4 regions of the Gibbsiella quercinecans genome follow, and region 3 is predicted to be linked to each of the others. Evidence: predicted binding sites of a transcription regulator. Region 3 holds the regulator's gene; each other region holds the start of a gene.

The links. Region 3 encodes sigma-54, which starts transcription at its own class of promoters, with help from an activator protein. Its sites were predicted from a motif close to GTTGGCACANNTTTCGCTNT; they were not measured.
Positions count from the first base shown of each region.
Region 1: a site for sigma-54 is predicted at 4,982-5,001, ahead of ACN28Q_RS14360 (circularly permuted type 2 ATP-grasp protein). Genes of this name have one in related genera too.
Region 2: a site for sigma-54 is predicted at 2,862-2,881, ahead of glnA (glutamate--ammonia ligase). Genes of this name have one in related genera too.
Region 4: a site for sigma-54 is predicted at 5,102-5,121, ahead of glnK (P-II family nitrogen regulator). Genes of this name have one in related genera too.

Region 1 covers NZ_CP014136.1:3,083,090-3,090,221, forward strand. The annotation lists gene dalD (D-arabinitol 4-dehydrogenase) at 1-1,282, shown strand, start outside; gene ACN28Q_RS14345 (SemiSWEET family sugar transporter) at 1,295-1,744, shown strand; gene ACN28Q_RS14350 (transglutaminase family protein) at 1,789-2,589, opposite strand; gene ACN28Q_RS14355 (alpha-E domain-containing protein) at 2,586-3,515, opposite strand; gene ACN28Q_RS14360 (circularly permuted type 2 ATP-grasp protein) at 3,509-4,945, opposite strand; gene ridA (2-iminobutanoate/2-iminopropanoate deaminase) at 5,254-5,640, opposite strand; gene pyrI (aspartate carbamoyltransferase regulatory subunit) at 5,766-6,230, opposite strand; gene pyrB (aspartate carbamoyltransferase) at 6,244-7,132, opposite strand, start outside.
Region 2 covers NZ_CP014136.1:2,574,585-2,581,716, reverse strand. The annotation lists gene yihX (glucose-1-phosphatase) at 17-607, opposite strand; gene typA (ribosome-dependent GTPase TypA) at 768-2,591, opposite strand; gene glnA (glutamate--ammonia ligase) at 2,962-4,371, shown strand; gene glnL (nitrogen regulation protein NR(II)) at 4,558-5,607, shown strand; gene glnG (nitrogen regulation protein NR(I)) at 5,616-7,028, shown strand.
Region 3 covers NZ_CP014136.1:3,244,453-3,251,584, forward strand. The annotation lists gene rapZ (RNase adapter RapZ) at 1-421, opposite strand, end outside; gene ptsN (PTS IIA-like nitrogen regulatory protein PtsN) at 552-1,013, opposite strand; gene hpf (ribosome hibernation promoting factor) at 1,263-1,550, opposite strand; gene rpoN (RNA polymerase factor sigma-54) at 1,574-3,007, opposite strand; gene lptB (LPS export ABC transporter ATP-binding protein) at 3,055-3,780, opposite strand; gene lptA (lipopolysaccharide ABC transporter substrate-binding protein LptA) at 3,787-4,326, opposite strand; gene lptC (LPS export ABC transporter periplasmic protein LptC) at 4,295-4,873, opposite strand; gene kdsC (3-deoxy-manno-octulosonate-8-phosphatase KdsC) at 4,870-5,424, opposite strand; gene kdsD (arabinose-5-phosphate isomerase KdsD) at 5,500-6,486, opposite strand; gene ACN28Q_RS15085 (calcium/sodium antiporter) at 6,599-7,132, opposite strand, start outside.
Region 4 covers NZ_CP014136.1:1,394,666-1,401,797, forward strand. The annotation lists gene tomB (Hha toxicity modulator TomB) at 1-145, shown strand, start outside; gene ACN28Q_RS06450 (HHA domain-containing protein) at 195-398, shown strand; RNA gene ffs (signal recognition particle sRNA small type) at 972-1,068, opposite strand; gene ACN28Q_RS06460 (MGMT family protein) at 1,224-1,538, shown strand; gene ACN28Q_RS06465 (YbaY family lipoprotein) at 1,582-2,076, opposite strand; gene tesB (acyl-CoA thioesterase II) at 2,304-3,170, shown strand; gene amtB (ammonium transporter AmtB) at 3,255-4,541, opposite strand; gene glnK (P-II family nitrogen regulator) at 4,580-4,918, opposite strand; gene ACN28Q_RS06485 (SmdB family multidrug efflux ABC transporter permease/ATP-binding protein) at 5,291-7,069, opposite strand; gene ACN28Q_RS06490 (SmdA family multidrug ABC transporter permease/ATP-binding protein) at 7,062-7,132, opposite strand, start outside.

The DNA of each region.
Region 1 (7,132 bases), 160 kb from region 3:
GCATATGGCGTTGGCGAATATTCGTAACAGCGCCACGCAAGAAATGCTGCAACACCTCCATCAACAGCAAGGCCGCTATACGCTGGAATCAATCTCACCGCAGGGTGAATTCAATTATCAAACCATTTCCGCTATTAAAGACATTATTCTGTGGGATGAAGGCATCCGCTCCGTTATTAAATGTGGTGCACAGGCGTCAACCAAAATAATTTCTTTTACCGTCACTGAAGGGGGCTATTTCCTGGATGATGACGGCCACCTGGATATTACGGATAAAGCGATTGCCGCAGATCTGCGTGAAGAAGGGGAAACCCGCACGCTGTACGGCGCGCTGAGTAAAATTCTGCGTGCCAGAATGGCCCAGGACAGCGGCCCGGTAACGTTGCTGAGCTGCGATAACCTGCGCAACAACGGCGACAGCTTCTACCGCGGCCTGATTGAGTTCGTGCAGGCGCAGAACAATAGCGCGCTGGAAGCCTGGATCCGCGCCAATACGCGGGCGCCGAACAGCATGGTGGATCGCATCACGCCGAAATACGATCCGCAAATCAACGAACGTTTGGCGCAGCAGGGCATTGAAGACCGCGCGCCCCTGACCTGCGAAACCTTCTCCCAATGGGTGATTGAGGATGATTTCATCGCCGGCCGCCCGGCGCTGGAGAAGGTGGGCGTGGAGTTTACCGAACGCGTCACGCCGTATGAAGAAGCGAAAATTCGCATCCTCAACGCCAGCCACAGCGGCATTGCCTGGGCCGGGGCGCTGGTGGGTAAAAAATATATCGATCAAAGCATTGCCCTGCCGCAGGTGGACGCCTGGATCCGCGCCTATGTGCTGGACGACGTGGCCGCGGCGCTGCATCCCGCTGCCTTTGATTTGACAGAGTACTGCGATACGACGTTGGAGCGCTTTGGCAACCGCTGGGTGCGCGATACCAATCAGCGCGTCTCTTCAGACAGCATCGCCAAGATGCATGAGTTTATTGTCCCGACGCTCAAGCAGCGTTATCAGCAGGGTGAAACACCGCGTGCGGCAATGATCCTGCCGGCCCTGTTCTTCTTGTTTATGCAGGCGCGCCAGCAGCAGAAGCTGCCGTTTGACTATCAGGATCGGGCAATCGACAGCGTGGATTTCGATGCTATTTTTGCTGCGGATGACGCTCTACTGGCCTACGCCAGCAATAAAAAACTCTTTGGTTCACTGGCGCAGAAAAAAGAATTGATAAGCGATCTGCGTGATGCCGTTGCTGAGGTTAAGCGATGGTTGAGTAGCCAGGAAAAATAACAGAGGCATAATATGAAAAGTATTCTAATTGTTGTTTTTACCATTGCTGCGGCAATGCTTTCGATCATTTTCCTTTCGCCGTGGCCGTTTGCGCTTGGGACGTTGGCGGCCTGGGTCACCACCGGTTCCTTCTGCCTGCAGGTGTTGCACATCATAAAAAACAAAGACACCACCGGTATTTCGCTCGGGATGTACGCGGCGCTGTTCTTCGGCGTTTCCTGCTGGACTTTCTACGGTTTTAAAATGCATGACGTGCCGGTCATGTCTGCCAACGGTATCACCGCGCTACTGGCGTTTGCGGTGATTGTGCTGAAGCTGTATCACGAAAAAGCGTTGGTGATTAAGCTGCCCGGTAAAAAAAACAAAGCCCCACGCCCGCAAATTCGCTCGCTGAACTGGAGCCATAACGCCACGCCGCCGGCGATGATCAAACGCCACGGGCTGGAAGATAAACTTAGCTGATTTCTATTAATGGCGCCCCAGCGGGCGCCATTATCTTTTCCCCTCTACTGTTCTTGCTCATCCGGCAACATTTGCACCGCAGCCGCGGTTTGCATATTTTCGCTGCCGCCGCCCAGGCGCACGCCGCGTACCGGGCAGGCATCCAGATAGTCTATCCCGACCGCCAGTTTCAGGTGCCTGTGCGGCAGGCAAGTGTTGTTGCTGATGTCGAAACAGTGCCAGCGATCGTTGAGCCAGGCTTCGGCCCAGGCGTGAGTAGCAACGTGCGGCGAATCGTCGTTATACAGATAACCGCTCACATAGCGGGCGGGGATGTTCAGGCTGCGGCAGCAGGCCAGGAACACGTGGGTGTGATCCTGGCAAACGCCCTGGCCGACGGCGAATGCTTCGGCGGCGCTGTCGGTGACGCTGGTGGTGCCTGGGCTGTAGGGCATTTTCAGCAGCAGCTCGCTCATCAGGGTTTCCAGGCTGGCCAGCGCGTCCTGTGGCTGGTAATAGCGCTGGGCGAAGGTGCGGATCGCGCTGTCCGGCTGGGTCAGCGGGCTGTGGCGCAGGTACACCAGCGGTGAAAGATGGCCGGCCGCCTGATCCGCGGCGCTGTCTTCAATCTCGACCACGCCGTGGGCCTGTATGGTGATGGCCTGGTGCGGCACGTCCAGCGTCAGCACGTGCAGCACATTGCCAAACGCATCGGTGGTGCGCACCGCGTTTTCCGGCAGCGTCAACTGCCAGGATATGATGCGCTGATGCTGCGAATCCTGCGGCGTCAGGCGCAGGTATTGGGTGCTGCGCCGTACCTGCTGGGCATAGGTGTAATGGGTGCTGTGCTCAATGTTCAGTCTCATTGTGCCTCCAGATAGGTATGGTGAATGCTTTCGGCAATCTGGTTAATCTGCGCCAGGAAGTCGTTCAGCCAGGTGTGCAGGCCGACCGCATTCAGATCCTGGATACTGCTAAAGCGCAGTTCTGCCAGCAGCGTATGCGCCAGGCGGCGTGGCCCGTTGGAGCGAGTGCCGCCGATGTGTTCCAACTGCTGTACCATATCGCCGACGCAGGCCAGCAGCGAACGCGGGATTTCATTACGCAAAATCATCAGTTCGGCAATGGTGTCGCGGCTGAGCTGCTGCTTATAAATACTGTGGTAGGCTTCGCGCGCGCTGACCGCCCGCAACAGCGTGTCCATTCGGTAATACTCGCGCACCGGGTCGTCATCGGCTGCCTGCAGTTGGTTTTTTACATCCAGTAAGCGCGCCGTGCCGTCCGCCCGTTCCAGCAGGGTGCCCAGGCGGATAAAGTACATGGCGTCGCTGCGCAACAGGGTGCCGAAGATGGCGCCGCGGAACAGATGGGCGCGCTCTTTCACCCAGTCGAAAAAGCTGTCTGCGCCGACGGCGTCGATGCCTTGGCGGCGGATCAGCTTCATTTCGATCCAGGTGGCGTTAATGCACTCCCACACTTCCGACGACAGGCTGCCGCGCACCGCATGGGCATTATTCCAGCCCATCTGCAGGCAACTGTAGATGCTGCTGTGGTTGCGGTTGTCCAGCGCGAAGAAGCTCACCAGATTCGCCATAGTGATTTCAGTATAGGCCGCCGCGTAAAGTTCTCCGGTGTTGGTCAGGTTAAGAGGCACTTTTAAATCGTGGTTTTCGCTGCCGCGGGTCGGCATCATTGACAGCTTGTTGGTGACGTCCAGTACCCGGGCGATGCTTTCGGCCCGCTCCAGATAGCGGGCCATCCAATAGAGTTCACTGGCAGTGCGGCTCAGCATGCGTCATCCTCCAATACCCAGGTATCTTTTGTTCCACCCCCCTGTGACGAGTTGACCACCAGCGAACCCTCCGCCAGCGCAACGCGCGTCAGGCCGCCCGGCACCAGGCGGATCTCGGCCCCGCTTAAGGCAAAGGGGCGTAGATCGATATGGCGCGGCGCCAGGCCCTCGTTGACGAAGGTCGGGCAGGTAGACAGCGCCAGCGTGTGCTGGGCGATATAATTGTGCGGTTTGGTTTGCAGCAGGGTGCGGAAATGCGCGATCTCGTCCTTCGTGGCGGCCGGCCCGATCAGCATGCCGTAACCGCCGGCGCCGTGGACTTCTTTCACCACCATTTTTTCCAGATTGGCCAGCACGTAGGAAAGCTCGTTCGGGTGGCGGCACTGCCAGGTGGGCACGTTGTTGAGGATCGGCTCTTCCTGCAGATAGAAGCGCACCATTTCCGGCACGTACGGGTAGATGGATTTGTCGTCGGCCACGCCGGTGCCGATGGCGTTCGCCAGCACCACGTTGCCGGCGCGGTAAACCGACAGCAGCCCCGGCACGCCGAGCATCGAATCCGGGCGGAACGCCAACGGATCAAGAAACGCATCGTCAACGCGGCGGTAAATCACATCGACCTTGCACGGCCCTTCGGTGGTGCGCATAAACACCACGCCGTCTTTCACAAACAGATCGGCGCTTTCCACCAGCTCCACCCCCATCTGCTGCGCCAGGAAGCTGTGCTCGAAATAGGCGCTGTTGAAGCGGCCCGGCGTCAGCACCACCACGGTGGGATCGTTGACGGGGGTGCTTTCACGCAGGGTTTGCAGCAGGTAGGACGGGTAGCGTTCCACCGGGCGGATACGCTGCTGGGCGAACAGCTCCGGATACAGGCGCATCATCATCTTGCGGTTTTCCAGCATGTAGGACACGCCGGACGGGGTGCGCAGGTTGTCCTCCAGCACGTAGTACTGGCCGTCGCTGTTGCGCACCATGTCCACGCCGATGATATGCGCATAGATATTGCGGTGCAGATCGACCCCTTGCATACAGGGCTGGTATTGGTCGTTGGCCAACACCTGCTCCGCCGGGATGATGCCCGCTTTCAGGATATGTTGTTGGTGGTAGATATCATGCAGGAAGGCGTTGAGCGCCTGTACGCGTTGGCGAATGCCGCGATCGAGCATCGCCCATTCGCCGGCCGGGATGATACGGGGCACGCTGTCGAACGGGATCAGCCGCTCGGCGCCGTCGTCCTCGCCATAGACGTTGAAGGTAATTCCCACACGGTGAAACAGCAGTGCAGCTTCTTCTTTTTTACGTTGAATGGCCTTTTGGTCGGCCTGTTGCAGCCAATGCCAGTAAGCTTCGTAGTGGCCGCGGTGTTTCCCCTCAGCCAGTAACATCTCATCAAAAAACGGTGAAGCAGAAAGGTCTATATTTAGCATCCATCACCTCGTTGGCATTCCAGGCTGTAGAAGGATTCAGCATAAAATGTGCCAAAATGTTTTCGGGGTGAAAAAGGGCGCTAAAACCGTGAAAAAGGCCGTATCAAGCACGTTTATGGTGCGTGGCCGGCGCGCTGCGCGTTAAAACGGGGCAGCTTTTCGGGGCATAGAGTTAACTATGGTCGCTGATGGCGCACCCTGGAGGGCAAAAAAGATCTCATTGCCGGCAGATGCACAACGATGGGCCGTAGGCGGGGGGATTGCACGGCCGGCGTGGCCAGCCGTGGGGCACTGCGGATTACCGCCGATTAGCGGCGAACAGCGATCGCTTCGATTTCGATTTTTACGTCTTTTGGCAGACGGGCCACTTCCACACAGGAACGAGCCGGGAACGGCGCGTGGTGCTCGGTAAAGAAGGCTTCATAAGCGGCGTTAACCGTGGCGAAGTCGTTAAGATCTTTCACGAAAACGGTCGTTTTCACGATATCGGCCACTTTCAGGCCGGCGGCTTCGACGATCGCCTTCACGTTCTCCAGCGACTGGCGCGCCTGGGCGGTAACGTCTTCGGCAACGGCGCCGGTTTTCGGATCGACAGGGATCTGGCCGGAGGTCATGATCATACTGCCCAGATCCACGCCCTGTACGTAAGGGCCAATCGCAGCGGGGGCTAATTCGGTGCTGATATTACGAGACATTTTCTCTCCTGATTAACGGCGTCTTTAATGTAGAAAACGCATTATATACACGTCATCGCTCAAGTTGCATGTACGTTGGCCGGGGCAACCGCCGGCAGCGGACGCGTCCTCCGCCGGCCGCCTGGTCAGTCCGCTTGCAGAACCACCTGATGTTCAAACTCTTTTTCGCAGTAGCGGCATTTGAGGTGCACGTCGCCTTCCCGTGACTTCACGCTGAAGCTGGACGACACCGGCTCGCTGCGGCTGATGCAGTTGCTGTTGGGGCAGGTCAGCACGCCGTCGATGTGGTCCGGCAGACTTAGCGTCAGTTTGCGCACCACTTCGTAATTGTCGATGCGGTTGACCGTGGCCTTCGGCGCGTACATCGCCAACTGGTTGGCCTGCTGCTCGGTCAGGAAGGTGTTCTCGATCTTGATAAGATCCTTGTGCCCCAGCGCCTTGGAAGGCAGGTTCAGGCCGATGGTGATGCGCTGGTCGGTCGCGGTCAGCTTGAACAGGGTGAGCAGTTTAAAACCGATCTGCGCCGGGATGTGGTCAATCACCGTACCGCATTTGATCGCTTCAACCTGGAGTTTGTTATCGTGAGTCATTACGTTTCTCCCCTTAAAAAGCCAATTCTTCGTTTAACACCAGCGCCAGCAACGCCTGGCGGGCAAAGATACCGTTGCCCGCCTGCTGGAAATAGTAGGCATAGGGCGTTTTGTCCACGTCACTGGTGATTTCATCAATGCGTGGCAGCGGGTGCAGCACTTTCAGGTTGGCGCGCGCACCGTGCAGATCGGCGGCGCGCAGAATGAACTGCGCCTTCACGTTGGCGTATTCGGAAGGATCGAGCCGCTCTTTCTGCACGCGCGTCATGTACAGGATATCCAGCTCCGGCACCACCTCTTCAATGCTTTCGTGCAGGCTGTAGGCAATGCCTTTCTCTTCCAGCATTTGCAGGATGTAGCCCGGCATCGCCAGCGCTTCCGGCGCGATAAAGTAGAAGCGGTTGCCCTGGAATTTGGCCAGCGCCTGGGCCAGCGAGTGCACCGTGCGGCCGTATTTCAGATCGCCCACCATCGCGATGTTGATGTTGTTCAGGCGGCCCTGGGTTTCCTGGATGGTGAACAGATCCAGCAGCGTTTGCGTTGGGTGCTGGTTGGCGCCGTCGCCGGCGTTAAGCACCGGGATACCGCCGGCGAATTCAGACGCCAGGCGCGCGGCCCCTTCCTGCGGATGGCGCATCACGATGGCGTCGACGTAGGTGCTGATGACCGAGATGGTGTCGGCGAGCGTTTCGCCTTTTTTGCCCAGCGAGGTGTTGCTGCTGTCGGAAAAGCCGACCACCGACGCGCCCAGGCGCTGGATGGCGGTTTCGAACGACAGACGGGTGCGGGTCGAGGCTTCGAAGAAACAGCTGGCGATCACTTTGTGGCGCAGCAGCTCCGGCTGTGGGGTGGCTTTCAGGCGGGCGGCGGTGCGCAGCGCCAGCTCCAGCTCCTCGCGGCTG
Region 2 (7,132 bases), 670 kb from region 3:
CTTAACGCGCCATGGGTTATTGGGCAAAATAGGCCGGCACGACGGTGTTATCGGTCACCAAAACGGTATTGATCCCCAACGCCTGCGCCGCCGCAATATTGTCGAGGTTATCATCGAAGAATACCGCCTGATCCGGCGTCGCGTTTTCCTGCGCCAGCACATGCTGGTAGATACGCGCTTCAGGTTTACGCATACCCAGCTCCTGCGACAGGTAAACGCGGTGCGCCGTCGCGGCGATTTCCGGATACTGCTGCGGCCAGAAATGGGTATGTAAGCGGTTGGTATTGGACAACACCACCACCCGGTGCCCTTCGTCGCGCAGGCGCTGCATAATGGCGATCACTTCCGGGCGCAGCGCGACAAACACCGCCTGCCAACCCGCGGCAAACTGTTCAAAGCTCAGCGCGAACCCCATCTGATGGCTCATACCGGCGGCAAACGCCTCGTCGCTGACTTCGCCGCGTTCATGCTGTTCGAACAGCTCGCCCATAGCGAAACGTTCGGCCACCGCCGCCAGCGGCGTGCCGCTTAAACGGCTCCAGACACCCAGTACACGTTTGAAATCGATATCGACAATCACATTACCTAAATCAAAGATATACAGCATCGTCCTCTCCTGATCGGTCGGGGAAAGCTCACTGTAGCGGGAAAAGGCAGGGCTGAACAGGGAAGGGTATAAAAAGCCTGCAGACAGCCAATAAATGGCAGAGGCAGAAAAAACTCAGGGCGCCAAAGGCGCCCTGAATCACAGCGGACTCAATCAGCGATTACGCTTCTTTCGGGCCGCGGTTCGCACGTTTACGATCGTTTTCCGTCAGATGACGCTTGCGGATACGGACCGAGGTCGGCGTAACTTCAACCAGTTCATCATCATCGATGAATTCCAGCGCTTGCTCCAGCGACATCTTGATAGCCGGAACCAGCGTGGTGGCTTCGTCAGTACCGGAAGCACGCATGTTGGTCAGTTTTTTACCGGTCAGGCAGTTCACGGTCAGATCGTTAGAGCGTGAGTGAATACCGATAATCTGGCCTTCATACACTTCCGCACCGTGGCCGAGGAACAGCTTACCGCGATCCTGCAGGCTGTACAGGGCGAAGGCGACCGCTTTGCCCTGGCCGTTGGAGATCAGCACGCCGTTCTGGCGCTGGCCGATTTCACCCGGGCGCACATCGTCGTAGTGGCTGAAGGTGGAGTACAGCAGGCCGGTACCGGAAGTCATGGTCATGAACTCGGTACGGAAGCCAATCAGGCCACGGCTTGGGATCACGTAATCCAGGCGGATACGGCCCTTGCCATCCGGCACCATGTCTTTCACATCACCTTTACGCTCACCCATGGCCTGCATGACTGCGCCCTGGTGCTGCTCTTCGATATCCAGCGTGACGTTTTCGAACGGTTCCTGCATGCGGCCGTCAATCTTACGGTTGATAACCTTCGGACGGGATACGGCCAGCTCGAAGCCTTCACGGCGCATGTTTTCGATCAACACGGACAGGTGCAGTTCACCACGGCCGGATACGCGGAACGCATCGGCGTCTTCGGTTTCTTCAACACGCAGCGCCACATTGTGCACCAGCTCTTTCTTCAGGCGATCGAGGATCTGGCGAGACGTCACGAACTTGCCTTCTTTACCACAGAACGGCGAGGTGTTAACGCAGAAGAACATGGTAACGGTCGGTTCATCAACGGTCAGCGCTGGCAGCGCTTCAACCGCGTTAACGTCACAAATGGTATCAGAGATATTCAGCTCGCCCAGACCGGTGATGGCGATAATGTCGCCCGCCTCGGCCACAGTGGCTTCAATACGCTCCAGGCCCATGTGGGTCAGCACTTTACCGACTTTACCGTTACGGGTTTTGCCTTCGCTGTCGACGATGGTGACCTGCTGGTTAGGCTTCACTTTACCACGCTTGATACGGCCGATGCCGATAACGCCCACGTAGTTGTTGTAGTCCAACTGGGAGATCTGCATCTGGAACGGTGCTTCCAGCTCCACTTTCGGCGCAGACACGTGGTCAACGATCGCCTGGTAGAGCGGGGTCATGTCTTCGGCCATATCGTTATGGTCGGTGCCCGCGATGCCCATCAGTGCAGATGCATAGATGATTGGGAAATCGAGTTGCTCGTCGGTGGCGTCCAGGTTCACGAACAGATCGAACACCTGATCGACAACCCAGTCAGGACGCGCGCCAGGGCGGTCAACTTTGTTGATGACGACAATCGGTTTCAGACCATTAGCGAATGCTTTTTTGGTGACGAAACGGGTTTGCGGCATGGGGCCATCCATTGCATCCACAACCAGCAGCACCGAATCAACCATAGACATTACGCGCTCAACCTCGCCGCCGAAGTCGGCGTGCCCTGGGGTATCAACGATGTTGATGCGGTAGTCTTTCCAATTAATGGCGGTGTTTTTTGCGAGGATGGTAATCCCACGCTCTTTCTCCAAATCGTTGGAGTCCATTACGCGCTCAGTCGCTTCAGTACGGGCATCAAAGGTACCGGACTGCTGCAGCAACTTATCAACCAGGGTAGTTTTACCATGGTCAACGTGGGCAATAATGGCGATGTTACGCAAATTTTCGATCACAGCTTTGCCTCAGGCATTAGAAATAGCGCGCTATTGTACACGTATTAAGCGAGGGACTAAACAAGATCACAGCAGTCTGTCATAAACAACTGCAAATTGGTTAGTTTGTGATCCCTTTCACGGTGCAAAAATAGACACCCGGTGCAGTAATGCACCATAACGGTGCCATGTTGTGATGATTTTGAACTAAAAAGGTGCATCCCACCACTTTGGTGCATACTGATAATGTGCAAAACCCGCACAGAAAGGCGATTAATTGGCTTTTAAAAAGTTGGCACAGTTTTCGCTTTAGTCTACGCAAGGCTAATAAAAGCCAGGTACCACAGATTCGTTTTCCACGACGACAATGATAAATCCGGGAGAATTAAGTATGTCCGCTGAACACGTTTTGACAATGCTGAATGAGCATGAAGTGAAATTCGTAGATCTGCGTTTCACTGACACCAAGGGTAAAGAACAACACGTAACCATCCCTGCTCATCAGGTAAACGCCGACTTTTTCGAAGAAGGCAAAATGTTTGACGGCTCCTCTATCGGCGGCTGGAAGGGCATTAACGAATCTGACATGGTGCTGATGCCAGATGCCAGCACTGCGGTACTGGATCCATTCTACGAAGAGTCAACCCTGATCTTGCGCTGCGACATCCTCGAGCCAGGCACCATGCAAGGCTACGATCGCGATCCGCGCTCCATCGCTAAACGCGCAGAAGACTTCCTGCGTTCTTCCGGCATCGCAGACACCGTGCTGTTCGGGCCAGAACCTGAATTCTTCCTGTTTGACGATGTGCGCTTCGGCAGCAGCATCTCCGGTTCTCACGTGGCTATCGATGATATCGAAGGCGCATGGAACTCCGGTACCAAATACGAAGGTGGTAACAAAGGCCACCGCCCTGGCGTTAAAGGCGGTTACTTCCCGGTTCCTCCGGTCGACTCTTCACAGGATCTGCGTTCTACCATGTGTTTGACCATGGAAGAAATGGGCCTGGTTGTTGAAGCGCACCACCACGAAGTGGCTACCGCTGGTCAGAACGAAGTGGCTACCCGCTTCAACACCATGACCAAAAAAGCCGACGAAATCCAAATCTACAAATACGTGGTGCACAACGTTGCGCACGCATTTGGCAAAACCGCCACCTTCATGCCGAAGCCAATCTTCGGTGACAACGGTTCCGGTATGCACTGCCACATGTCGCTGTCCAAGAACGGCACTAACCTGTTCGCTGGCGACAAATACGGCGGCCTGTCTGAAACTGCCCTGTTCTACATCGGCGGTATCATCAAGCACGCCAAAGCGATCAACGCACTGTCCAACCCGACCACCAACTCGTACAAACGTCTGGTCCCGGGTTATGAAGCACCGGTCATGCTGGCGTACTCCGCCCGTAACCGTTCCGCTTCTATTCGTATCCCAGTGGTTGCCAGCCCGAAAGCGCGCCGTATCGAAGCTCGCTTCCCGGATCCAGCGGCTAACCCATACCTGGCGTTCTCTGCGCTGCTGATGGCTGGCCTGGACGGCATCATCAACAAAATCCACCCTGGCGATGCCATGGATAAAAACCTGTACGACCTGCCGCCGGAAGAAGAGGCTGAAATTCCAAAAGTAGCAGGCTCACTGGAAGAAGCGTTGAGCGCACTGAACGAAGACCGCGAGTTCCTGACCCGTGGCGGCGTATTCACCGACGATACCATCGATGCCTACATCGAACTGCGTAAATCCGAAATGGATAAAGTGCGCATGACTCCGCATCCGGTTGAGTTCGAACTGTACTACAGCGTGTAACACACGCTGGGCGTCCCCACGGTGGCGCCCCCAATTTTGTTGTCGTTTTTTTGTTGCCGTGGAAACTTTCAGCCCATCTTCGGATGGGCTTTTTTCTCCACACGGTTTTCTGCAAGGCTACGCTGTTCCGCGGTTACGCCGAATGGAGTAGGATAAACGCACTAAAAAAGTGCAGGAGTCTGCGGTATGGCAACTGGCAAGCTGCCCGATGCTGGGCAGATCCTCAATTCTCTCATTAACAGCATTCTGCTGTTGGATGATGAATTAGCGGTTCATTACGCGAACCCGGCGGCCCAGCAATTGCTGGCGCAAAGCTCGCGTAAACTTTTCGGCACCCCGCTGCCCGAGCTGCTTGGTTATTTTTCACTGAACATTGAGTTGATGCGCGAAAGCCTGAATACCGGCCAGGGGTTCACTGACAATGAAGTCACGCTGGTGGTCGACAGCCGTGCGCATATTCTTTCCCTTACCGCCCAGGCGCTCCCCGATGGCTATATCCTGATGGAACTGGCGCCGATGGATAACCAACGCCGCCTGAGCCAGGAACAGTTGCAGCACGCGCAACAGGTTGCCGCTCGCGATCTGGTCCGCGGGCTGGCGCATGAAATCAAAAACCCGCTGGGTGGGCTGCGTGGCGCGGCGCAACTCTTGGCCAAGGCGCTGCCAGACCCGACGCTGACCGAATACACCAAAGTGATCATTGAACAGGCAGACCGCCTGCGCAATCTGGTGGATCGCCTGCTGGGGCCACAGCGCCCAGGCCAACATATTACCCAGAGCATCCACCAGGTGGCAGAACGGGTATGCCAATTGGTTTCGCTGGAAAAACCGGACAATGTGACGCTGGTGCGTGACTACGATCCCAGCCTGCCCGAACTGGCACACGATCCCGATCAAATTGAACAGGTGTTGCTGAATATCACCCGCAACGCGCTGCAGGCGCTAAGCAGCGAGGGCGGCACCATCACCCTACGCACGCGCACCGCCTTCCAGATAACCCTGCACGGTACCCGCTACCGTCTGGTTGCCCGCATCGACATTGAAGATGACGGCCCCGGCGTACCGGCACAGCTGCAGGATACGCTGTTTTACCCAATGGTCAGCGGCCGCGAAGGCGGCACCGGCCTGGGATTATCCATCGCTCGTAATCTTATCGATCAGCATTGCGGCAAAATTGAGTTCAACAGTTGGCCAGGACATACCGAATTTTCGGTTTACCTGCCTATTCGCCAGTGAGGTTTTCTATGCAACGAGGGATAGTCTGGATCGTCGATGACGATAGCTCCATCCGCTGGGTGCTTGAACGCGCGCTCACTGGAGCGGGTGTGAGCTGCGCCACATTCGACAGCGGGAATGAAGTACTGGAAGCATTGGCCACGCAAACGCCTGATGTGTTGTTGTCTGATATTCGCATGCCGGGTATGGATGGCCTGGCGCTGCTCAAACAGATCAAACAACGTCACCCAATGCTGCCGGTTATCATCATGACCGCTCATTCAGATCTGGATGCCGCCGTCAGTGCCTATCAACAGGGCGCCTTTGATTACCTGCCCAAGCCGTTCGACATCGACGAAGCCGTCGCGCTGGTCGAACGTGCGATCAGCCACTATCAGGAGCAGCAACAGCCGGCACGCAGCCAGCCTGCCAGCGGCCCCACCACCGACATCATTGGCGAAGCGCCAGCGATGCAGGATGTGTTCCGCATTATTGGGCGGCTGTCGCGCTCATCCATCAGCGTGCTGATCAATGGCGAATCCGGGACCGGTAAAGAACTGGTGGCCCACGCGCTGCATCGCCACAGCCCGCGAGCCAAATCCCCGTTCATCGCGCTGAATATGGCGGCGATCCCGAAAGACCTGATCGAATCTGAACTGTTCGGTCATGAAAAGGGGGCGTTTACCGGCGCCAACCAAATACGCCAGGGCCGCTTTGAACAGGCCGATGGCGGCACGCTGTTCCTGGATGAAATCGGCGATATGCCGCTTGATGTCCAGACACGCCTGCTGCGTGTGCTGGCCGACGGCCAGTTCTACCGCGTGGGCGGCTATGCGCCGGTAAAAGTGGACGTGCGAATCATCGCCGCAACCCACCAAAACCTGGAACAGCGCGTACAGGAAGGCAAGTTCAGGGAGGATTTGTTCCACCGCCTGAACGTGATCCGCGTGCATCTGCCGCCGCTGCGCGAACGGCGCGAGGATATCCCTCGCCTGGCGCGTTACTTCTTGCAGGTGGCGGCGAAAGAGCTGGGCGTCGAGGCTAAAAATCTGCACCCGGAAACGGAAACTGCTCTGACCCGCCTGCCATGGCCGGGGAACGTACGTCAGTTGGAGAATACCTGCCGCTGGCTGACCGTGATGGCCGCTGGCCAGGAAGTGCTGATCCAGGATCTGCCCAGCGAGCTGTTCGAAACCAGCATGCCGGAAAGCGGAGGCCATAGCCTGCCGGACAGTTGGGCCACGCTGCTGGCGCAATGGGCCGATCGCGCGTTGCGTTCCGGTCATCAAAACCTGCTCTCAGAGGCACAGCCGGAGATGGAGCGCACCTTGCTCACCACCGCGCTGCGCCACACGCAGGGGCACAAGCAGGAAGCCGCACGGCTACTGGGCTGGGGCCGAAATACGCTGACGCGTAAGCTGAAAGAGCTCGGGATGGAGTAAGGTGCGGAACTGATTATAAAAAATACAATCAATCGCACAAAAATTGGCAAGAAACAGGCTTTACAGAGCGCGCCGCCGCAGTATGATCGTGGCGTAAACTCCGG
Region 3 (7,132 bases):
CCGACATTTCCGAAGTGTCGATAATCAGATCGGCGCGTGAACGCAACGGTTCGAGCAGATCGTTCTCTTCGTCGATCGCGCTTTCCAGCGACAGGTTTTTGCTGGAGAGGGGATGCAGGCGGCGGGTATCGCTGTAACGGCGGATCAGGGTATTGCGGTCGGCATCGAGGAAAAGCAGCTGTGGTGAGAAGGAATCCGGCAACTGCGTCATCGCGTATTCAAAGACTTCCGGCGATTCCGGCATGTTGCGAACGTCAATACTGACTGCCGCGGAGCTATTGCGTTCCGCCAGCGTTTGGGCTAACTGCGGCAGCAGCACCACCGGCAGGTTGTCAACGCAGTAAAAACCCATGTCTTCCAGCGCCCGTAGAGCGACGGATTTTCCTGAGCCGGAACGGCCGCTGACTATCATCAGCACCATGTGGCAACTCCCCTGGCATCGGAGTGGCATTCATCGCCACCGTTAGAAACATGATTATCCTGGCATTAGCCGGGATCCATTCCCTGAAACAGTATCGCTACCGCGGCGTGAAGTCACGCCGCCGGGCGGCTTACTCGGTAATAATTTGGTAAAGCTCTTCATCGCTTTGCGCCGCGCGCAGGCGGCGGCAGACGGTTTTATCGCCCAGGCGTTTGGCGACCAGCGCCAGGGTGTGCAAATGCGCCTGGCACTGATTGGCCGGCACCAATAAGGCGAACAACAGATCGACCGGCTGGTTATCAACGGCGTCGAACGCAATCGGCTGCTCAAGGCGCAAAAATACGCCGATGGCGCGCAGGGTATCTTCTTCCAGCTTGCCGTGCGGGATTGCGATACCGTTGCCAATGCCGGTACTGCCCATTCTTTCACGGGTGAGAACCGCGTCGAACACCACCTGCGACGGCAGGTTGAGCTGTTTGGCCGCCAGTTCGCTGATAATTTCCAAAGCCCGTTTTTTACTGGTGCAGTGTACCGCGCCTTTGGTGCACTCCATATTGAGCACCGTGCTAAGTTGCATAGGTTCGTTGTTCATTTTATTTTCACTTAAAAACCATCATGAAGCCGTTTTGCCGGCAGGTGGCGAACCCGAAGGCCGCGTGGATTGTTGCCCGCTGGCCGCGCTGCAATGGCCTGCGCTGCCTGGCTTGATGAACCGGTTTTTTTCGCATTTTGGCCCTGATGGCTTATCGGCGCGTTATCCGCAAGAATAACGCGCCGATGGTTACCCGGTAGCCCAGCGGCTACGTTGGGGGAGCACCCATTAACAGAATGCCCCTTCATATCAATATTGTTTCAACTTTTCTTTATGTTTGTTCAATTGACGCGCCAGCTTGTCGATCAGGCTGTCGATAGAGGCATACATATTTTCGTCTTCCGAAGTGGCGTGCAACTCGCCGCCATTGACGTGCAGCGTTGCTTCGGCAATCTGCTGCACTTTCTCCACGCGGAGAACAACATACACCTGGTTGATGCGATCAAAGTACTGCTCAAGCTTGGCGAACTTGGTGTTCACAAACTCGCGCAGGGGATCGGTGATGTCAATATTGTGGCCGGTGATATTGAGTTGCATAGTGTCTTCCTTCTCTGTTGAGGTCAAATCAACTGCTTGCGCTGGTTTGACGGCGGGATGGACAACGACTCTCGGTACTTGGCGACGGTACGGCGGGCAACCATGATCCCCTGATCGGAAAGCAAGGTTGCCAGCTTGCTGTCGCTCAGTGGTTTGGCGGGGTTTTCCGCCGCGATTAATTTCTTCACCAGGGCACGAATCGCCGTCGAGGAGGCTTCGCCGCCGCTGTCGGTATTCACGTGGCTGGAGAAGAAATATTTTAATTCGAAAATGCCGCGCGGGCTGTGCAGGAACTTCTGCGTGGTGACACGCGAAATGGTCGATTCATGCATGTCGACGGCCTGGGCGATATCGGCCAGCACCATTGGCTTCATGAACTCTTCGCCCTGCTCGAAAAACGCCTCCTGTTGATCCACGATGCAGCGCGTGACCTTGAGCAGCGTTTCGTTACGGCTTTCCAGGCTTTTAATCAGCCATTTGGCTTCCTGCAGGTTGCTGCGGATAAACTGGCCGTCCGCTTCGTTGCGCGCGCTGTTGCCCAGCGCGGCGTACTGCTGATTGATCTTCAGCCGCGGCACGCTGTCGGTATTGAGCTCCACCGTCCATTTGCCGTGCGCCTTGCGCACCAGCACGTCCGGGATCACATATTCCGACTCGCCGGTATTGATCGACTGGCCGGGGCGCGGATCGAGCGACTGAATCAGCACCATGGCTTCTTTCAGTGTATCTTCTTTTAACCGCGTTGCCCGCATCAGGCTGCGGAAATCGTGGTTTGCCAGCAGATCGAGGTGATCGCTGATAATCAGCCGCGCTTCGGCCAGATGCGGCGTGTCTTTGGCATACTGTGAAAGCTGAACCAGCAGGCAGTCGCGCAGATCGCGCGCGGCAACGCCGACCGGATCAAAACGCTGCACGCGTTTTAACACCGCTTCCACCTCGTCCATTGTCACATTCTCGTCACCCATGCTCTCCAGAATGTCTTCCAGAGGGACGGTGAGGTAGCCGGTGTCATCGACGGCATCGACGATCGAGGTGGCGATGGCGGCGTCGGTGTCGGAAAACGGCGTTAAATCGACCTGCCACATCAGGTAATCCTGCAGCGTTTGGGTGGTTTCACCCTGGTACACCGGCAGTTCGTCATCGCTGTAGTCGGTGCCGGTGCCTGAAGGCGTGCCGGCGGTGTAAATTTCATCCCAGGTGGCGTCCAGCGGCAGCTCTTCCGGCATGTCCTTTTGCTCCAGCGCCTCGCGGGTATCCAGCCCTTCGGTTTCGTTGTTTTCTTTGGCGTCGACTTCGTCGTGCAGATCGGTCTGTTCAAGCAGCGGATTGCTCTCTAACGCCAGTTGGATCTCCTGCTGGAGTTCGAGCGTGGACAACTGCAGCAGACGGATGGCCTGCTGTAGCTGCGGGGTCATGGCTAGCTGTTGGCTGAGCCTGAGTTGCAAACCTTGCTTCATATCTTCACTACTTCCGTTAACAGTCGTCTCTAAGGACGCGCTGGTGCTTACAGGCGGAATTCCTCACCCAGATAAACGCGTTTCACCTGTTCATCGGCCAGAATAGCATCCGGCGTGCCATGAGCAATCAATTTGCCCTGGCTGACGATATAGGCGCGTTCACATACGTCCAGCGTTTCGCGCACGTTGTGGTCGGTGATCAGCACGCCCAGACCGCTGTCCCGCAGGTGCTCGATGATTTTTTTTATATCGATAACGGAAATGGGGTCAACCCCGGCAAACGGCTCATCCAACAGGATAAACTTCGGGTTGGCGGCCAACGCCCGGGCGATCTCCACGCGGCGGCGTTCGCCGCCTGACAGCGATTGGCCCAGGCTGTCGCGCAGGTGGCTGATGTGAAACTCTTCCATCAGTTCCACCGCACGGTCTTCACGCTGTTCGCTGGTCAGATCCTGGCGGATTTGCAGCACGGCCATCAGGTTGTCATACACGCTCAGGCGGCGGAAGATCGAGGCTTCCTGCGGCAGGTAGCCGATGCCGCGGCGCGCACGGGCGTGCAACGGCAAAATGCTGATGTCTTCTTCGTCGATTACGATGCGCCCGGCATCGCGCTGCACGATGCCCACCACCATGTAAAAGGTGGTGGTTTTGCCTGCGCCGTTCGGGCCGAGCAGGCCGACGATCTCGCCAGAGTTCACTTTCAGGCTGACGTCTTCAACGACTTTGCGGCCCTTGTAGGCTTTCGCCAGGTTTTCTGCGATGAGTGTTGCCATAAGTGATTAGTTACTCTTCGTTTGCCCGTTTTTATCCTGCAACTGCGACGGTACCAGGATCGTCGTTACGCGGCTGCCTTTATCGCTAAACGCCTGCATTTGCTGCTGCTGCACCAGATAGGTAATGCGATCGCCTTTCACGTTGCTGTCGAGCTGCTCCAGATAAGCGTTGCCCGTCAGGGTGACCAGCTGCGGCGCCACGTCATAGCGGACTTTCTGCGCATGGCCTTTCACCGGTTTGCCGTTGTCCTGCATTTGATAGAAGGTGACCGGCTTACCGAACGCTTCGATATACATTTTGTTTTGGTCGCCGCCAGGGCGGGTGACCACCACTTTATCGGCTTTGATTTCGATCGTCCCTTGCTTGATCACCACGTTATCGGTGAAGGTGCTGACGTTGTTTTGCATATCCAGGGACTGCTGCAGCGAATCAATATTGATAGGCTGGCTGGAGTCAGACTTGAGCGCGAACACGGGGCCGCTTGCCGCCAGGATGAGGCTTCCGATCAACAGATTACGGATTTGTTTTTGGGTTCTGGATTTCATAGTTGGTCTTGACCTTATCAATCAACTCAGCGGTTTTGGCCCGCAGGTTCCCACGCATTTTCATGCCGTTAGAGGTGAAATTGGTGCCGTATAACGTCACTTCATCGTCGGACATCACGTCCTGGGTCACCAGATTCACTTGAGCATTGTCCGTTTTAATTTTTTCCAATTGCGACGTGGTGGTCAGGCTGTCCACCTCGACGTGGCCATACAGGTACAGCATCCGGTCTTTGGTCAATTTGGCGCGATCGGAGCGCACCGACCAAATGGCCACCGCGTTGTCATCAAACAGCGTCATCACGGGGGCGGTGAACCAGCTCAGTTCATCCGTGGTGTAATACTTTACGTCTTCCGACACCAGTTTGTAATTCAGTTTGCCGGTGGGATTGTACACTACCGTGACCGTATGTTGGCTCTGATAGGTGGGGTCTTTATCATTTACCACCGGCGCCGTGGCGTCATCGTCGAAATCCGCCATGTTCCAGCCAATCAGGGACAGCGCGATCACCGCCAGCACAATGGTGATCCAAAGTTTGGTTTTGCTCATATCGACAGCCCCTTGGCGCCCTCCAGTTTGTTCTGCGCCAGCAGTATGATGTCACACAGCTCACGCACGGCGCCTTTGCCGCCGGCAATCCGGGTAACGTAATGGGCGCGCGGCAGCAGCAATGGGTGGGCGTCGGCCACGGCCACCGCCAGCCCGATCTGTTCCATAACCGGCCAGTCAATCAGATCATCGCCGATATAGGCCACCTGATCCGCCGCCAGCGACAGTGTATCCAACAGTTCACGGAAGGCCAAAAGCTTATCTGACTGCCCCTGATACAGGTGGCTGATGCCCAGCGTTTGCGCCCGATCCTCTAGCAGCCGCGCCGAGCGGCCGGTGATGATCGCCACCTCAATGCCCGACGTTTTCAGGCAGCGGATGCCGTATCCGTCGCGCACGTTGAAGGCTTTCAGCTCTTCGCCGCTGTTGCCCATGTAGATCAGGCCGTCTGACAGCACACCGTCGACATCGCAAATCAGCAGGCGGATTTTCCTGGCCCGGGCCATGACGTCGTTTGCTATCGGCCCGTAACAGGTCTCAATCAGACTCATTGAATTTCCTCAAAAAAGATAAATGCATGCGCGCTTGTCGCCATGGGCCGGTCGGCCGGGCAAATGCTGCTCGGTTTAAACGACGCCGGCGCGCAGCATGTCATGCATATGTACCACACCCTGCAATTGGTCGCCATCGGCAACCAGCAGGGCGGTAATGTGCCGCTGTTGCATCAGGTTCAGCGCATCGACCGCCAAGGTATTCGGGGGCACCCGGATGCCGCCGGGGGTCATCAGATCGGCGATTTTAGCATTGTTGAGGTCGATCCCCATGTCAAACACGCGGCGCAGGTCGCCATCGGTAAAAATACCGGCGATTTTCATCGGTTCGCGGCAGATAACCGTCATGCCCAGGTTTTTGTGGGTGATTTCCAGCAAGGCGTCGCGCAGCGAGGCCCCGGCGCTGACATAGGGGATTTCATCGCCGCTGTGCATGATATCGCTAACGCGCAGCAGCAGGCGGCGGCCCAGCGCGCCGCCGGGGTGCGACAGGGCGAAATCTTCCGGCGTAAAACCACGTGCCTGCAGCAGCGCCACCGCCAGCGCATCGCCCATCACCAGAGTGGCGGTGGTGCTGGTGGTTGGCGCCAGGCCCAGCGGGCAAGCCTCCTGCGGCACTTTAATGCACAGGTGCAGATCCGCCGCTTTCCCCATGGTGCTTTCCGGGTTGTTGGTCATGCAAATCAGCGTGATTTGCTGGCGTTTAAGCACCGGGATCAGCGCCTGAATTTCAGCGGATTCACCGGAATTGGAGATGGCCAACACGATGTCCTGGCGGGAAACCATGCCGAGATCGCCGTGGCTGGCCTCTGCCGGATGCACGAAAAACGATGGCGTGCCGGTGCTGGCGAGGGTCGCCGCAATTTTACAGCCGATATGGCCGGATTTGCCCATGCCCATCACCACCACTTTGCCGCTGCAGGCGGCGATGGTCTGGCAGGCGCGGGTGAAGTCTGCATTGATATATTGATCGAGCTGGGTCAGGCCTTCAAGCTCGAGCCGCAGTACCTCTTTGCCGGCCTGCTGGTAATCAAAGCCGGGTTGCAACTGAATGTTTGACATACGTCATTCCCATCGGTTTGTATGCGCCATGCTTGACGCTACAACAGCGTTGTTTTTCTGGCAGTTCAGCGGGCCGGCGCACGCACGGTTGCCGTTGGCCTGTTGCCGCAGACTATTGGCCGAAGCCGAACGTACTGAGTGGCGTAAAGAACAGCACCGCCAGGTACGCAATAAAGCCACATAATAACAGAGCGCCCGCCAGATGACCGATGCGATGTTTGCGGCCGATGCACAGTGCGCTGAATATGATGCTGACCGCCAGCATGACCCAGTAATCGCGGTGGAATGCGGCCGGATCAACGCTGCCTGGCGACAGCAGGGCGGGCACGCCCAGCACGATCACCGTGTTGAAAATATTCGAACCGATGATGTTGCCGATCGCCATGTCATCTTCGCCCTTCAGTGCGCCGGCGATAGACGTGGCCAGTTCCGGCAGGCTGGTGCCGACTGCGATAATCGTCAGGCCCACCACCAGTTCGCTGAGGCCGAAGTAGTGGGCGATCACTGTGGCGTTGTCGACAATCATCTTCGACGAGAGCGGCAGAATGATAAACGCCAACACCAGCCACAGGATGGCGACGGTGCTGCTGCTGTCCTGCGGCAATTCGGCCAGTTGTTCGACGGTCAGGCTGTCATTGCCCTGTTG
Region 4 (7,132 bases), 1.8 Mb from region 3:
GGTCGAAGAGTATCTCGACGACACTTATACCCTTTTTAGTAATTACGGTATTAATGATTCAGACTTGGGCCGTTGGCAAAAAACCAAGGCACGATTATTCAGAATGTTCTCAGGAGAGGGCACCTGTACGGCAATGAAATCTTAAGAGATAATCAACTCTGATTTTTCTCCCTGTTTTTAGATTAAAGGTTACTATGACAAAGATCGACTATTTGATGCGGTTACGTAAATGCACCAACCTTGACACGCTGGAGCGTGTTATTGAAAAAAATAAATACGAGCTTTCCGATGACGAGCTTGAGCTGTTTTATTCCGCAGCCGATCACCGCCTGGCGGAGCTCACCATGAATAAGCTGTATGATAAAATCCCTACCGCAGTCTGGAAATACGTACGCTAAAAACATTGAGCCGATATACTATCGGCCTCAATGTTACAATTAATATCAATTTCCCTATTTATTTTACGTATTTTCCTATTGCATACGCTTATGTCCCTGGCCTGGCTAAGTTCAATTAGCGCAGCAGTACGCGATACATCAGGTTGTATGTAGAGTGCTTGCAACTCGCCCCAGCGAGTCGTCCCAGCGGCATTTGAATCCGCGCCAGGCAAATGTCTCCGCCGTATCCGACGCGTGAATACTTACCTAAGTCAGCACATTGGGATTAATGCGTTATCTCCGCATTACCATTGAAGATGGTGTGGGTACTGCCAGCATGGAATATTGAGCCATTCTATATCAGCTATTACCTACGGCTGACTTCCTCTCTCTTTTATCTCCTCATCTGACGGGCTATACCGGGTTAGCCATTTTGTGGCTGTAGTAAATGTTAAGCCGCGTTTGATATGGCAAAACAGGGAACCAAAGCAAAATAAGCCCCACAGAAGAATGCGGGCAGGATGGTGCGTTCAAGGCACGGGCGGTTATACAAAGACAGGAGAAAGGGGATTATCAGGCTGAAATTGGTGGAGGCCCTGCCAGCTACATCCCGGCACACACGTCACCTGCTGCGGCTGCTTCCTTCCGGACCTGACCGAGTTCACAAGTTAGTGTTGCGGGAGAACCAACAGGGCCTCCATTGACGGCTTCGTTATTCTGAAGCGGTGGGCATTATCGGTGATGGCCAGCCAAATAGCAAGCCAAGCCGGGCCAACCGCTGTTTTCTTACCCACTGCGCCTGTGGCACAATTTCAGCCATGATGCTAAACAGTAGGAATGTGAAACATGGAGCAGCAAGACGCGTCGTTCCGCCAACGCGTATTTCAGGTGATTGCCGCCATCCCCTACGGCAAGGTCACCACCTATGGCGAAGTGGCGCGCCTGGCCGGCTCCCCGCGCGCAGCGCGCCAGGTGGGCGGGGTGTTAAAGAAATTACCGGCAGGCTCAACGCTGCCGTGGCACCGGGTGATCAACCGCCATGGGCAAATTTCACTGCAAGGGGAAGATTTCCAACGCCAGCGACAGGCGCTGCTGGAAGAAGGGATTATATTCGCCGCCAACAGCACCGTGGATTTATCCGTTTACGGCTGGCGCTGGTAACGCCCTTCCCCGGCGCGTACCGGGGAAGGCAAACCCTGATGATTTAAGGTTGGTTGGTTAACGTTCCCTGCACCGGTACGTTCTGCACCGGCACCAACAACAAGTCGGCGCGAGCGCCGTTGCGGTTTAGTACCTGCTGGATAGTATCGGTGATAAAGGTCATCTGCCCATTCACGGTGATCGCCGCGCTCAGGATAATGCGCGCGTTTGGCTGGATATCGGCCGGGTTAAAGGGCACCACAAAGGTAAACGGCGCCTGCTGGCCTTCGGTACGGATCACCCGCTGGGCAATCACTTTGGAAGGCGCATCAGACACGGATGCATCAGATAGCGTTACCGTCAGCACCGCATCAGGCGGCAGCGCTACACGCTGGCGGATATTCACCGTCCCGGTGACCGCCGGGCCACGGATCTGCAGCTGCTGCGGCGTTGCCGGGCTACCAGGCGTCGGCGTGGGGACATCCCCGCTTTTCTGTGCGCACCCAGCCAAAGCGATAGCCAGTAGCGCAGCACCGCTCGTCAATTGCCAGAGTTTCATGGTTCAGCCTCCTTTTTATTATCAATGCGTTGGCGGTTTTAACCACCTTAAATATTAAAGTTAGCACATTATCCTGATAACACACGGACGTTCGATTATTAATTATACAACCCGCTGATTACACGGGTAATTAAACACACGCACTTTTGCCACGCAACGCGGTATATTGACGTGCTGCCCCCCACTTCCGCACACTGCGCCAGAGACAAGAAATAAAGGATGAATGCATGAGCCAGGCATTAAAAAACCTCCTCGATCTGCTCGATCTGGAGAAAATAGAAGAAGGGCTGTTCCGCGGCCAAAGTGAAGACCTTGGCCTGCGCCAGGTGTTCGGCGGCCAGGTTGTCGGCCAGGCGCTGTATGCCGCCAAACAAACGGTGCCGGCTGAACGCACGGTGCACTCATTTCATAGCTATTTCCTGCGCCCCGGCGATAGCAGCAAAGCGATTGTCTACGATGTGGAAAACCTGCGCGATGGCAACAGTTTCAGCGCCCGCCGGATCAGCGCGATTCAAAACGGCAAACCGATCTTCTACATGACGGCATCGTTCCAGAGCCAGGAAAGCGGCTTTGAACACCAAAACACCATGCCGGATGTGCCGCCGCCGGAAACGCTGATGTCGGAATCCGAGATCGCGCAGAAAGTCGCCCACCTGCTGCCGGAAACGATCCGCGATAAGTTCACCGGCCAAAAACCGATTGAAATGCGCCCGGTTAAATTCCATAACCCGCTGCAGGGCAGCGTAGAAGAACCCCACCGCTACGTTTGGTTTCGCGCCAACGGCAGCATGCCGGACGATCTGCGCACCCATCAATACCTGCTGGGCTATGCGTCTGACTTCAACTTTTTGCCGACCGCGCTCCAACCCCATGGGCATGGCTTCCTTGAACCCGGCATGCAGGTTGCCACCATCGATCACTCGATGTGGTTCCATCGTCCTTTCCGCCTGGATGACTGGCTGCTGTATGCGGTAGAAAGCCCTTCAGCCTCCGGCGCGCGCGGCTTTGTGCGCGGCCAGTTCTATACCCGAGACGGCATTTTGGTCGCCAGTACGGTGCAGGAAGGCGTTATCCGCCGCCATTCGGGGGAATAAAAAAGCAAAAGGGCGATGTCACCATCGCCCTTTTTTATCGTTATATTTTTATTAACTATTCAGCGCACTGCCCATCTTCGATGTTTATTCGTTGTAGGCACTTTCACCATGGCTGTTGAGATCCAAGCCTTCGCGTTCTTGATCTTCCGGTACACGCAGGCCAACGATAGCACCCGCAACCTTGAAGGCGATGAACGCGGCCACGCTTGACCATACCAGAGTAATCACTACGCTAACCAGCTGCACCCATACCTGATGGCCCATGGTCACGCCTTCTGCGTAGCCAGTGCCGCCCAGAGAAGAAGCGGTAAACACGCCGGTCAGGATACAGCCAACGATACCGCACACGCCGTGCACACCAAACACGTCACAGGTATCATCCACTTTCAGCCATTTTTTCAGCGTTACCACACCCCACAGACCGGCAATGCCGCCCACCAGGCCGATAATCAACGCACCGCCAACACCCACGGTACCCGCAGCCGGCGTAATCGCAACCAGGCCAGCGATACAGCCGGAGCTTGCGCCCAGCAGTGAAGGCTTGCCGCGCAGGATCCATTCCGCAAAGGTCCAGGACAGGATTGCCCCAGCAGTTGCGATAACCGTGTTCAGGAACGCCAGAGCGGCAATCCCGTTCGCGGCGCTGGCAGAACCGGCGTTAAAGCCGAACCAGCCGATATACAGGATAGTCGCACCGGTGAATACCATCGGCAGGTTATGCGGTTTGAACGCTTCTTTACCAAACCCAGCACGTTTACCCAACAGGTAAGCGCCAATCAGGCCAGCACTTGCCGCATTGATGTGCACCACGGTGCCGCCGGCAAAGTCCAGCGCGCCGTCGGCAGCCAGGTAACCACCGCCCCACACCATGTGAGCGATCGGCAGATAGGAAATGGTGAACCAGATCGCAGCGAAAATCAGCACTGCGGAGAAACGGATACGTTCAGCAAACGCACCAATCACCAGCGCCACGGTAATGCACGCAAAGGAGCATTGGAACGCGACGTGAACCATTTGGCTAAAGGTACCGGTCAGGCTTTCCACACCAATACCTTTCAGCAGCGCCGTTTGAAAGCCGCCGAAGAACGCATTGCCTTCGCTGAACGCCAGGCTATAACCATACAGCACCCAGAGCACACAGATCATCGCAAACGTCACGGCAACCTGAGTCAGCATAGACAATATGTTTTTAGAACGCAGCAAACCGCCGTAGAACAGCGCAATGCCAGGCATAGTCATGAACAGCACCAAAGCGGTGCAAATCATCATAAATGCGTTATCACCAGTATCTGCCACTGCCGGAGCCGCCATGGCCAAAGAAGGAGCCATAGTCAGCGTACCCAGGCCCAACATGGATAAAAGTTTTTTCATTATCAATCCATCCCCATTTACTTAACTGAGCCTGTGATTTACAGAGCTGCTTCGTCTGTTTCGCCTGTGCGAATACGAATAACACGTTGCAATTCGGCAACGAAAATTTTGCCATCACCAATCTTACCGGTGTAGGCCGCCTTACTAATAACATCAATAACTTCATCCAACTGATCGTCGGCGATTGCGATATCAATTTTAACTTTAGGTAAGAAGTTGACGCTGTATTCGGCTCCACGATAAAGCTCAGCATGCCCCTTCTGGCGACCAAACCCTTTCACTTCGGTTACGGTCAGCCCTTGAATACCCACAGAGGATAGGGCTTCACGCACGTCCTCCAGTTTGAATGGCTTTATCACCACGGTAACCAGCTTCATATTGCCCCCTCCACGAATTAAGCTCAAACTCACCCTTGTACGGGGGTATTAAAGCAAAGGTTATGCCACAAATAATTTTGCGCAGAATTTCAGCGAATTAACCGTTGGAGACGCAGCCAAGGGCACTACAGGGCGTGCGCGGTGTTAGCCGTTGCCTGCAAAGATTCGTGAACGCGCACCATTATAGTGCATCATGTGCCAAAAAAGCGCATGCCGGGGTGTTTAAGGGAGAGAATGCCTGATCGTGGTGCGTGGGCATTTTTACGGTGCGCCGCGCGGCCAGGCACGATATTGATTTCCTCTCCTGCCGGAGAGGAAATTGCGCTGACAAGTGCGAACGTGAAGTGACGACAGGCCAATACGGCATCGCCGCTATGCGGGCTGAGAGTCCTCCTGCATTGCAGCGGCCAGCTCATCCCCCACCAGTTGCAATTGATACATCTGATAGTAGCGGCCTCGTTGCGCCAGCAACTGCTGGTGCGCCCCCTGTTCGACTGCGTGGCCGTGGTGCAATACCAGGATGGTATCCGCATCAACAATGGTAGACAGGCGGTGAGCAATCACGACCAGCGTCGTCTGTTCACGAATCAGGCCCAGGGCACGCTGAATCGCCTGTTCCGTGCCGGAATCAATATTGGCGGTGGCTTCGTCGAGGATCAGGATCTGCGGCGCCTGCACCAGGACACGCGCCATGGCCAGCAACTGCTTCTGCCCGACCGACAGATTATTCCCCTGTTCCCCCAGGCGAGTATGGATACCCTGGGAAAAACCGCGCACCAGCTCGGCCAGTTGCACCGTTTCCAACGCCTGCCAGACCGCCGCTTCGCTAATATCGCGCCCCAGCGTGACATTGGCCAGCACCGAATCGGCCATCACCACCGGATCCTGCTGCACCATGGCCACGCTCTGGCGCAGCGCCCGGTGTGACAGGCTGGGCAACGGCCGGCCATCCAGCCGCACCTCGCCCTCATTGACCGGATAATAGCCCATCAGCAAATTCGCCAGCGTGCTTTTACCGCTGCCGGTGTGGCCCACCAGCGCCACAAAGCCGCGGGAAGGCACCCGAAGCGAGATATGCTGCAAGACCGGCTTATCGTGACGGTAGGCAAAGCTGACGTTGGCAACCTCGATGCTGCCGCTGGCCAACGGCCGATCGTCAGCACCATAGCTTTGCTGGCGGCGATCCATCAATTCAAAGATGCGCTCACCGGCAACCACCGCCTGCTGCAGCATAGATTGCTGCGACGTCAGCGCGATCAACGGCTCGTTCAGGCGCCCAAGGTAACTGATAAAGGCATACAGCACCCCCACGCCGATTGTGCCTTGCCCCCCAAGGCTGAACAGCATCAGCAGGCCGCAAAGCACCATGGCGGAAAACAGGCTGAGCAACGGCCGCAACAGGAAACCGTCAAGGCGCAATGTCTGCATACGCGCGAAATAATGCGCACGGCTGGCGTTGTTCATCTTCTCACTGAAGCGGGCTTGTTGACGAAACTGCTGGATAACGCTCATGCCGTTAATCACTTCGTTGAAGCCATTATTGATATCAGCCAGATAGTGGCGCACCCGGCGGACAATCGGCGTGCTGTAGTATTGGTATACCCACATCACTACGATCACCGCCGGGAAAATGCAGATCGCCACCAGCGCCATCCGCCAGTTAAGGCCAAACATCGCTACCAGCATCGAGCCGATCAACGCCGCGCTTTTCAGCACGGTGGAGACGACCGTGACATACAGATCCTTGATGACTTCGGTGTCGTTGGTCACGCGCGAGATCAACTGCCCTACCGGCTGGGTATCAAAGGCGCTGAGCGGCTGGCGCAAGGCCGCGTCCATCACCTCGGTGCGCAAACGCTGCACCACACCGACCGCCGCCCGGTTGAACAAAATGGCCTGAAAGTAGTGCAACGCCGCCGCCAACAGCTCCAGCAACACATAGGCCACCGCCAGCCCGGCGGTGATCATCACCGGCAGATTTCCTTTGGACACATAGCTATCAATAAAATAGCTGACCAAAATCGGCCCGGCGACTTCGGCCGCCGCGGCAATCCATAGCATCACCACTGCCAGACCCAGCATTTTACGGTATGGCGATCCATAGGCCAGCAGCCGTTTCAGCGTCGGCCACTGCTTTTGCACATTATTCATTCGCTACCTTTTCTTCCACGATGTCGGCAACATCATCCAGCGCCGCTTCCAACTGCTGGTAAC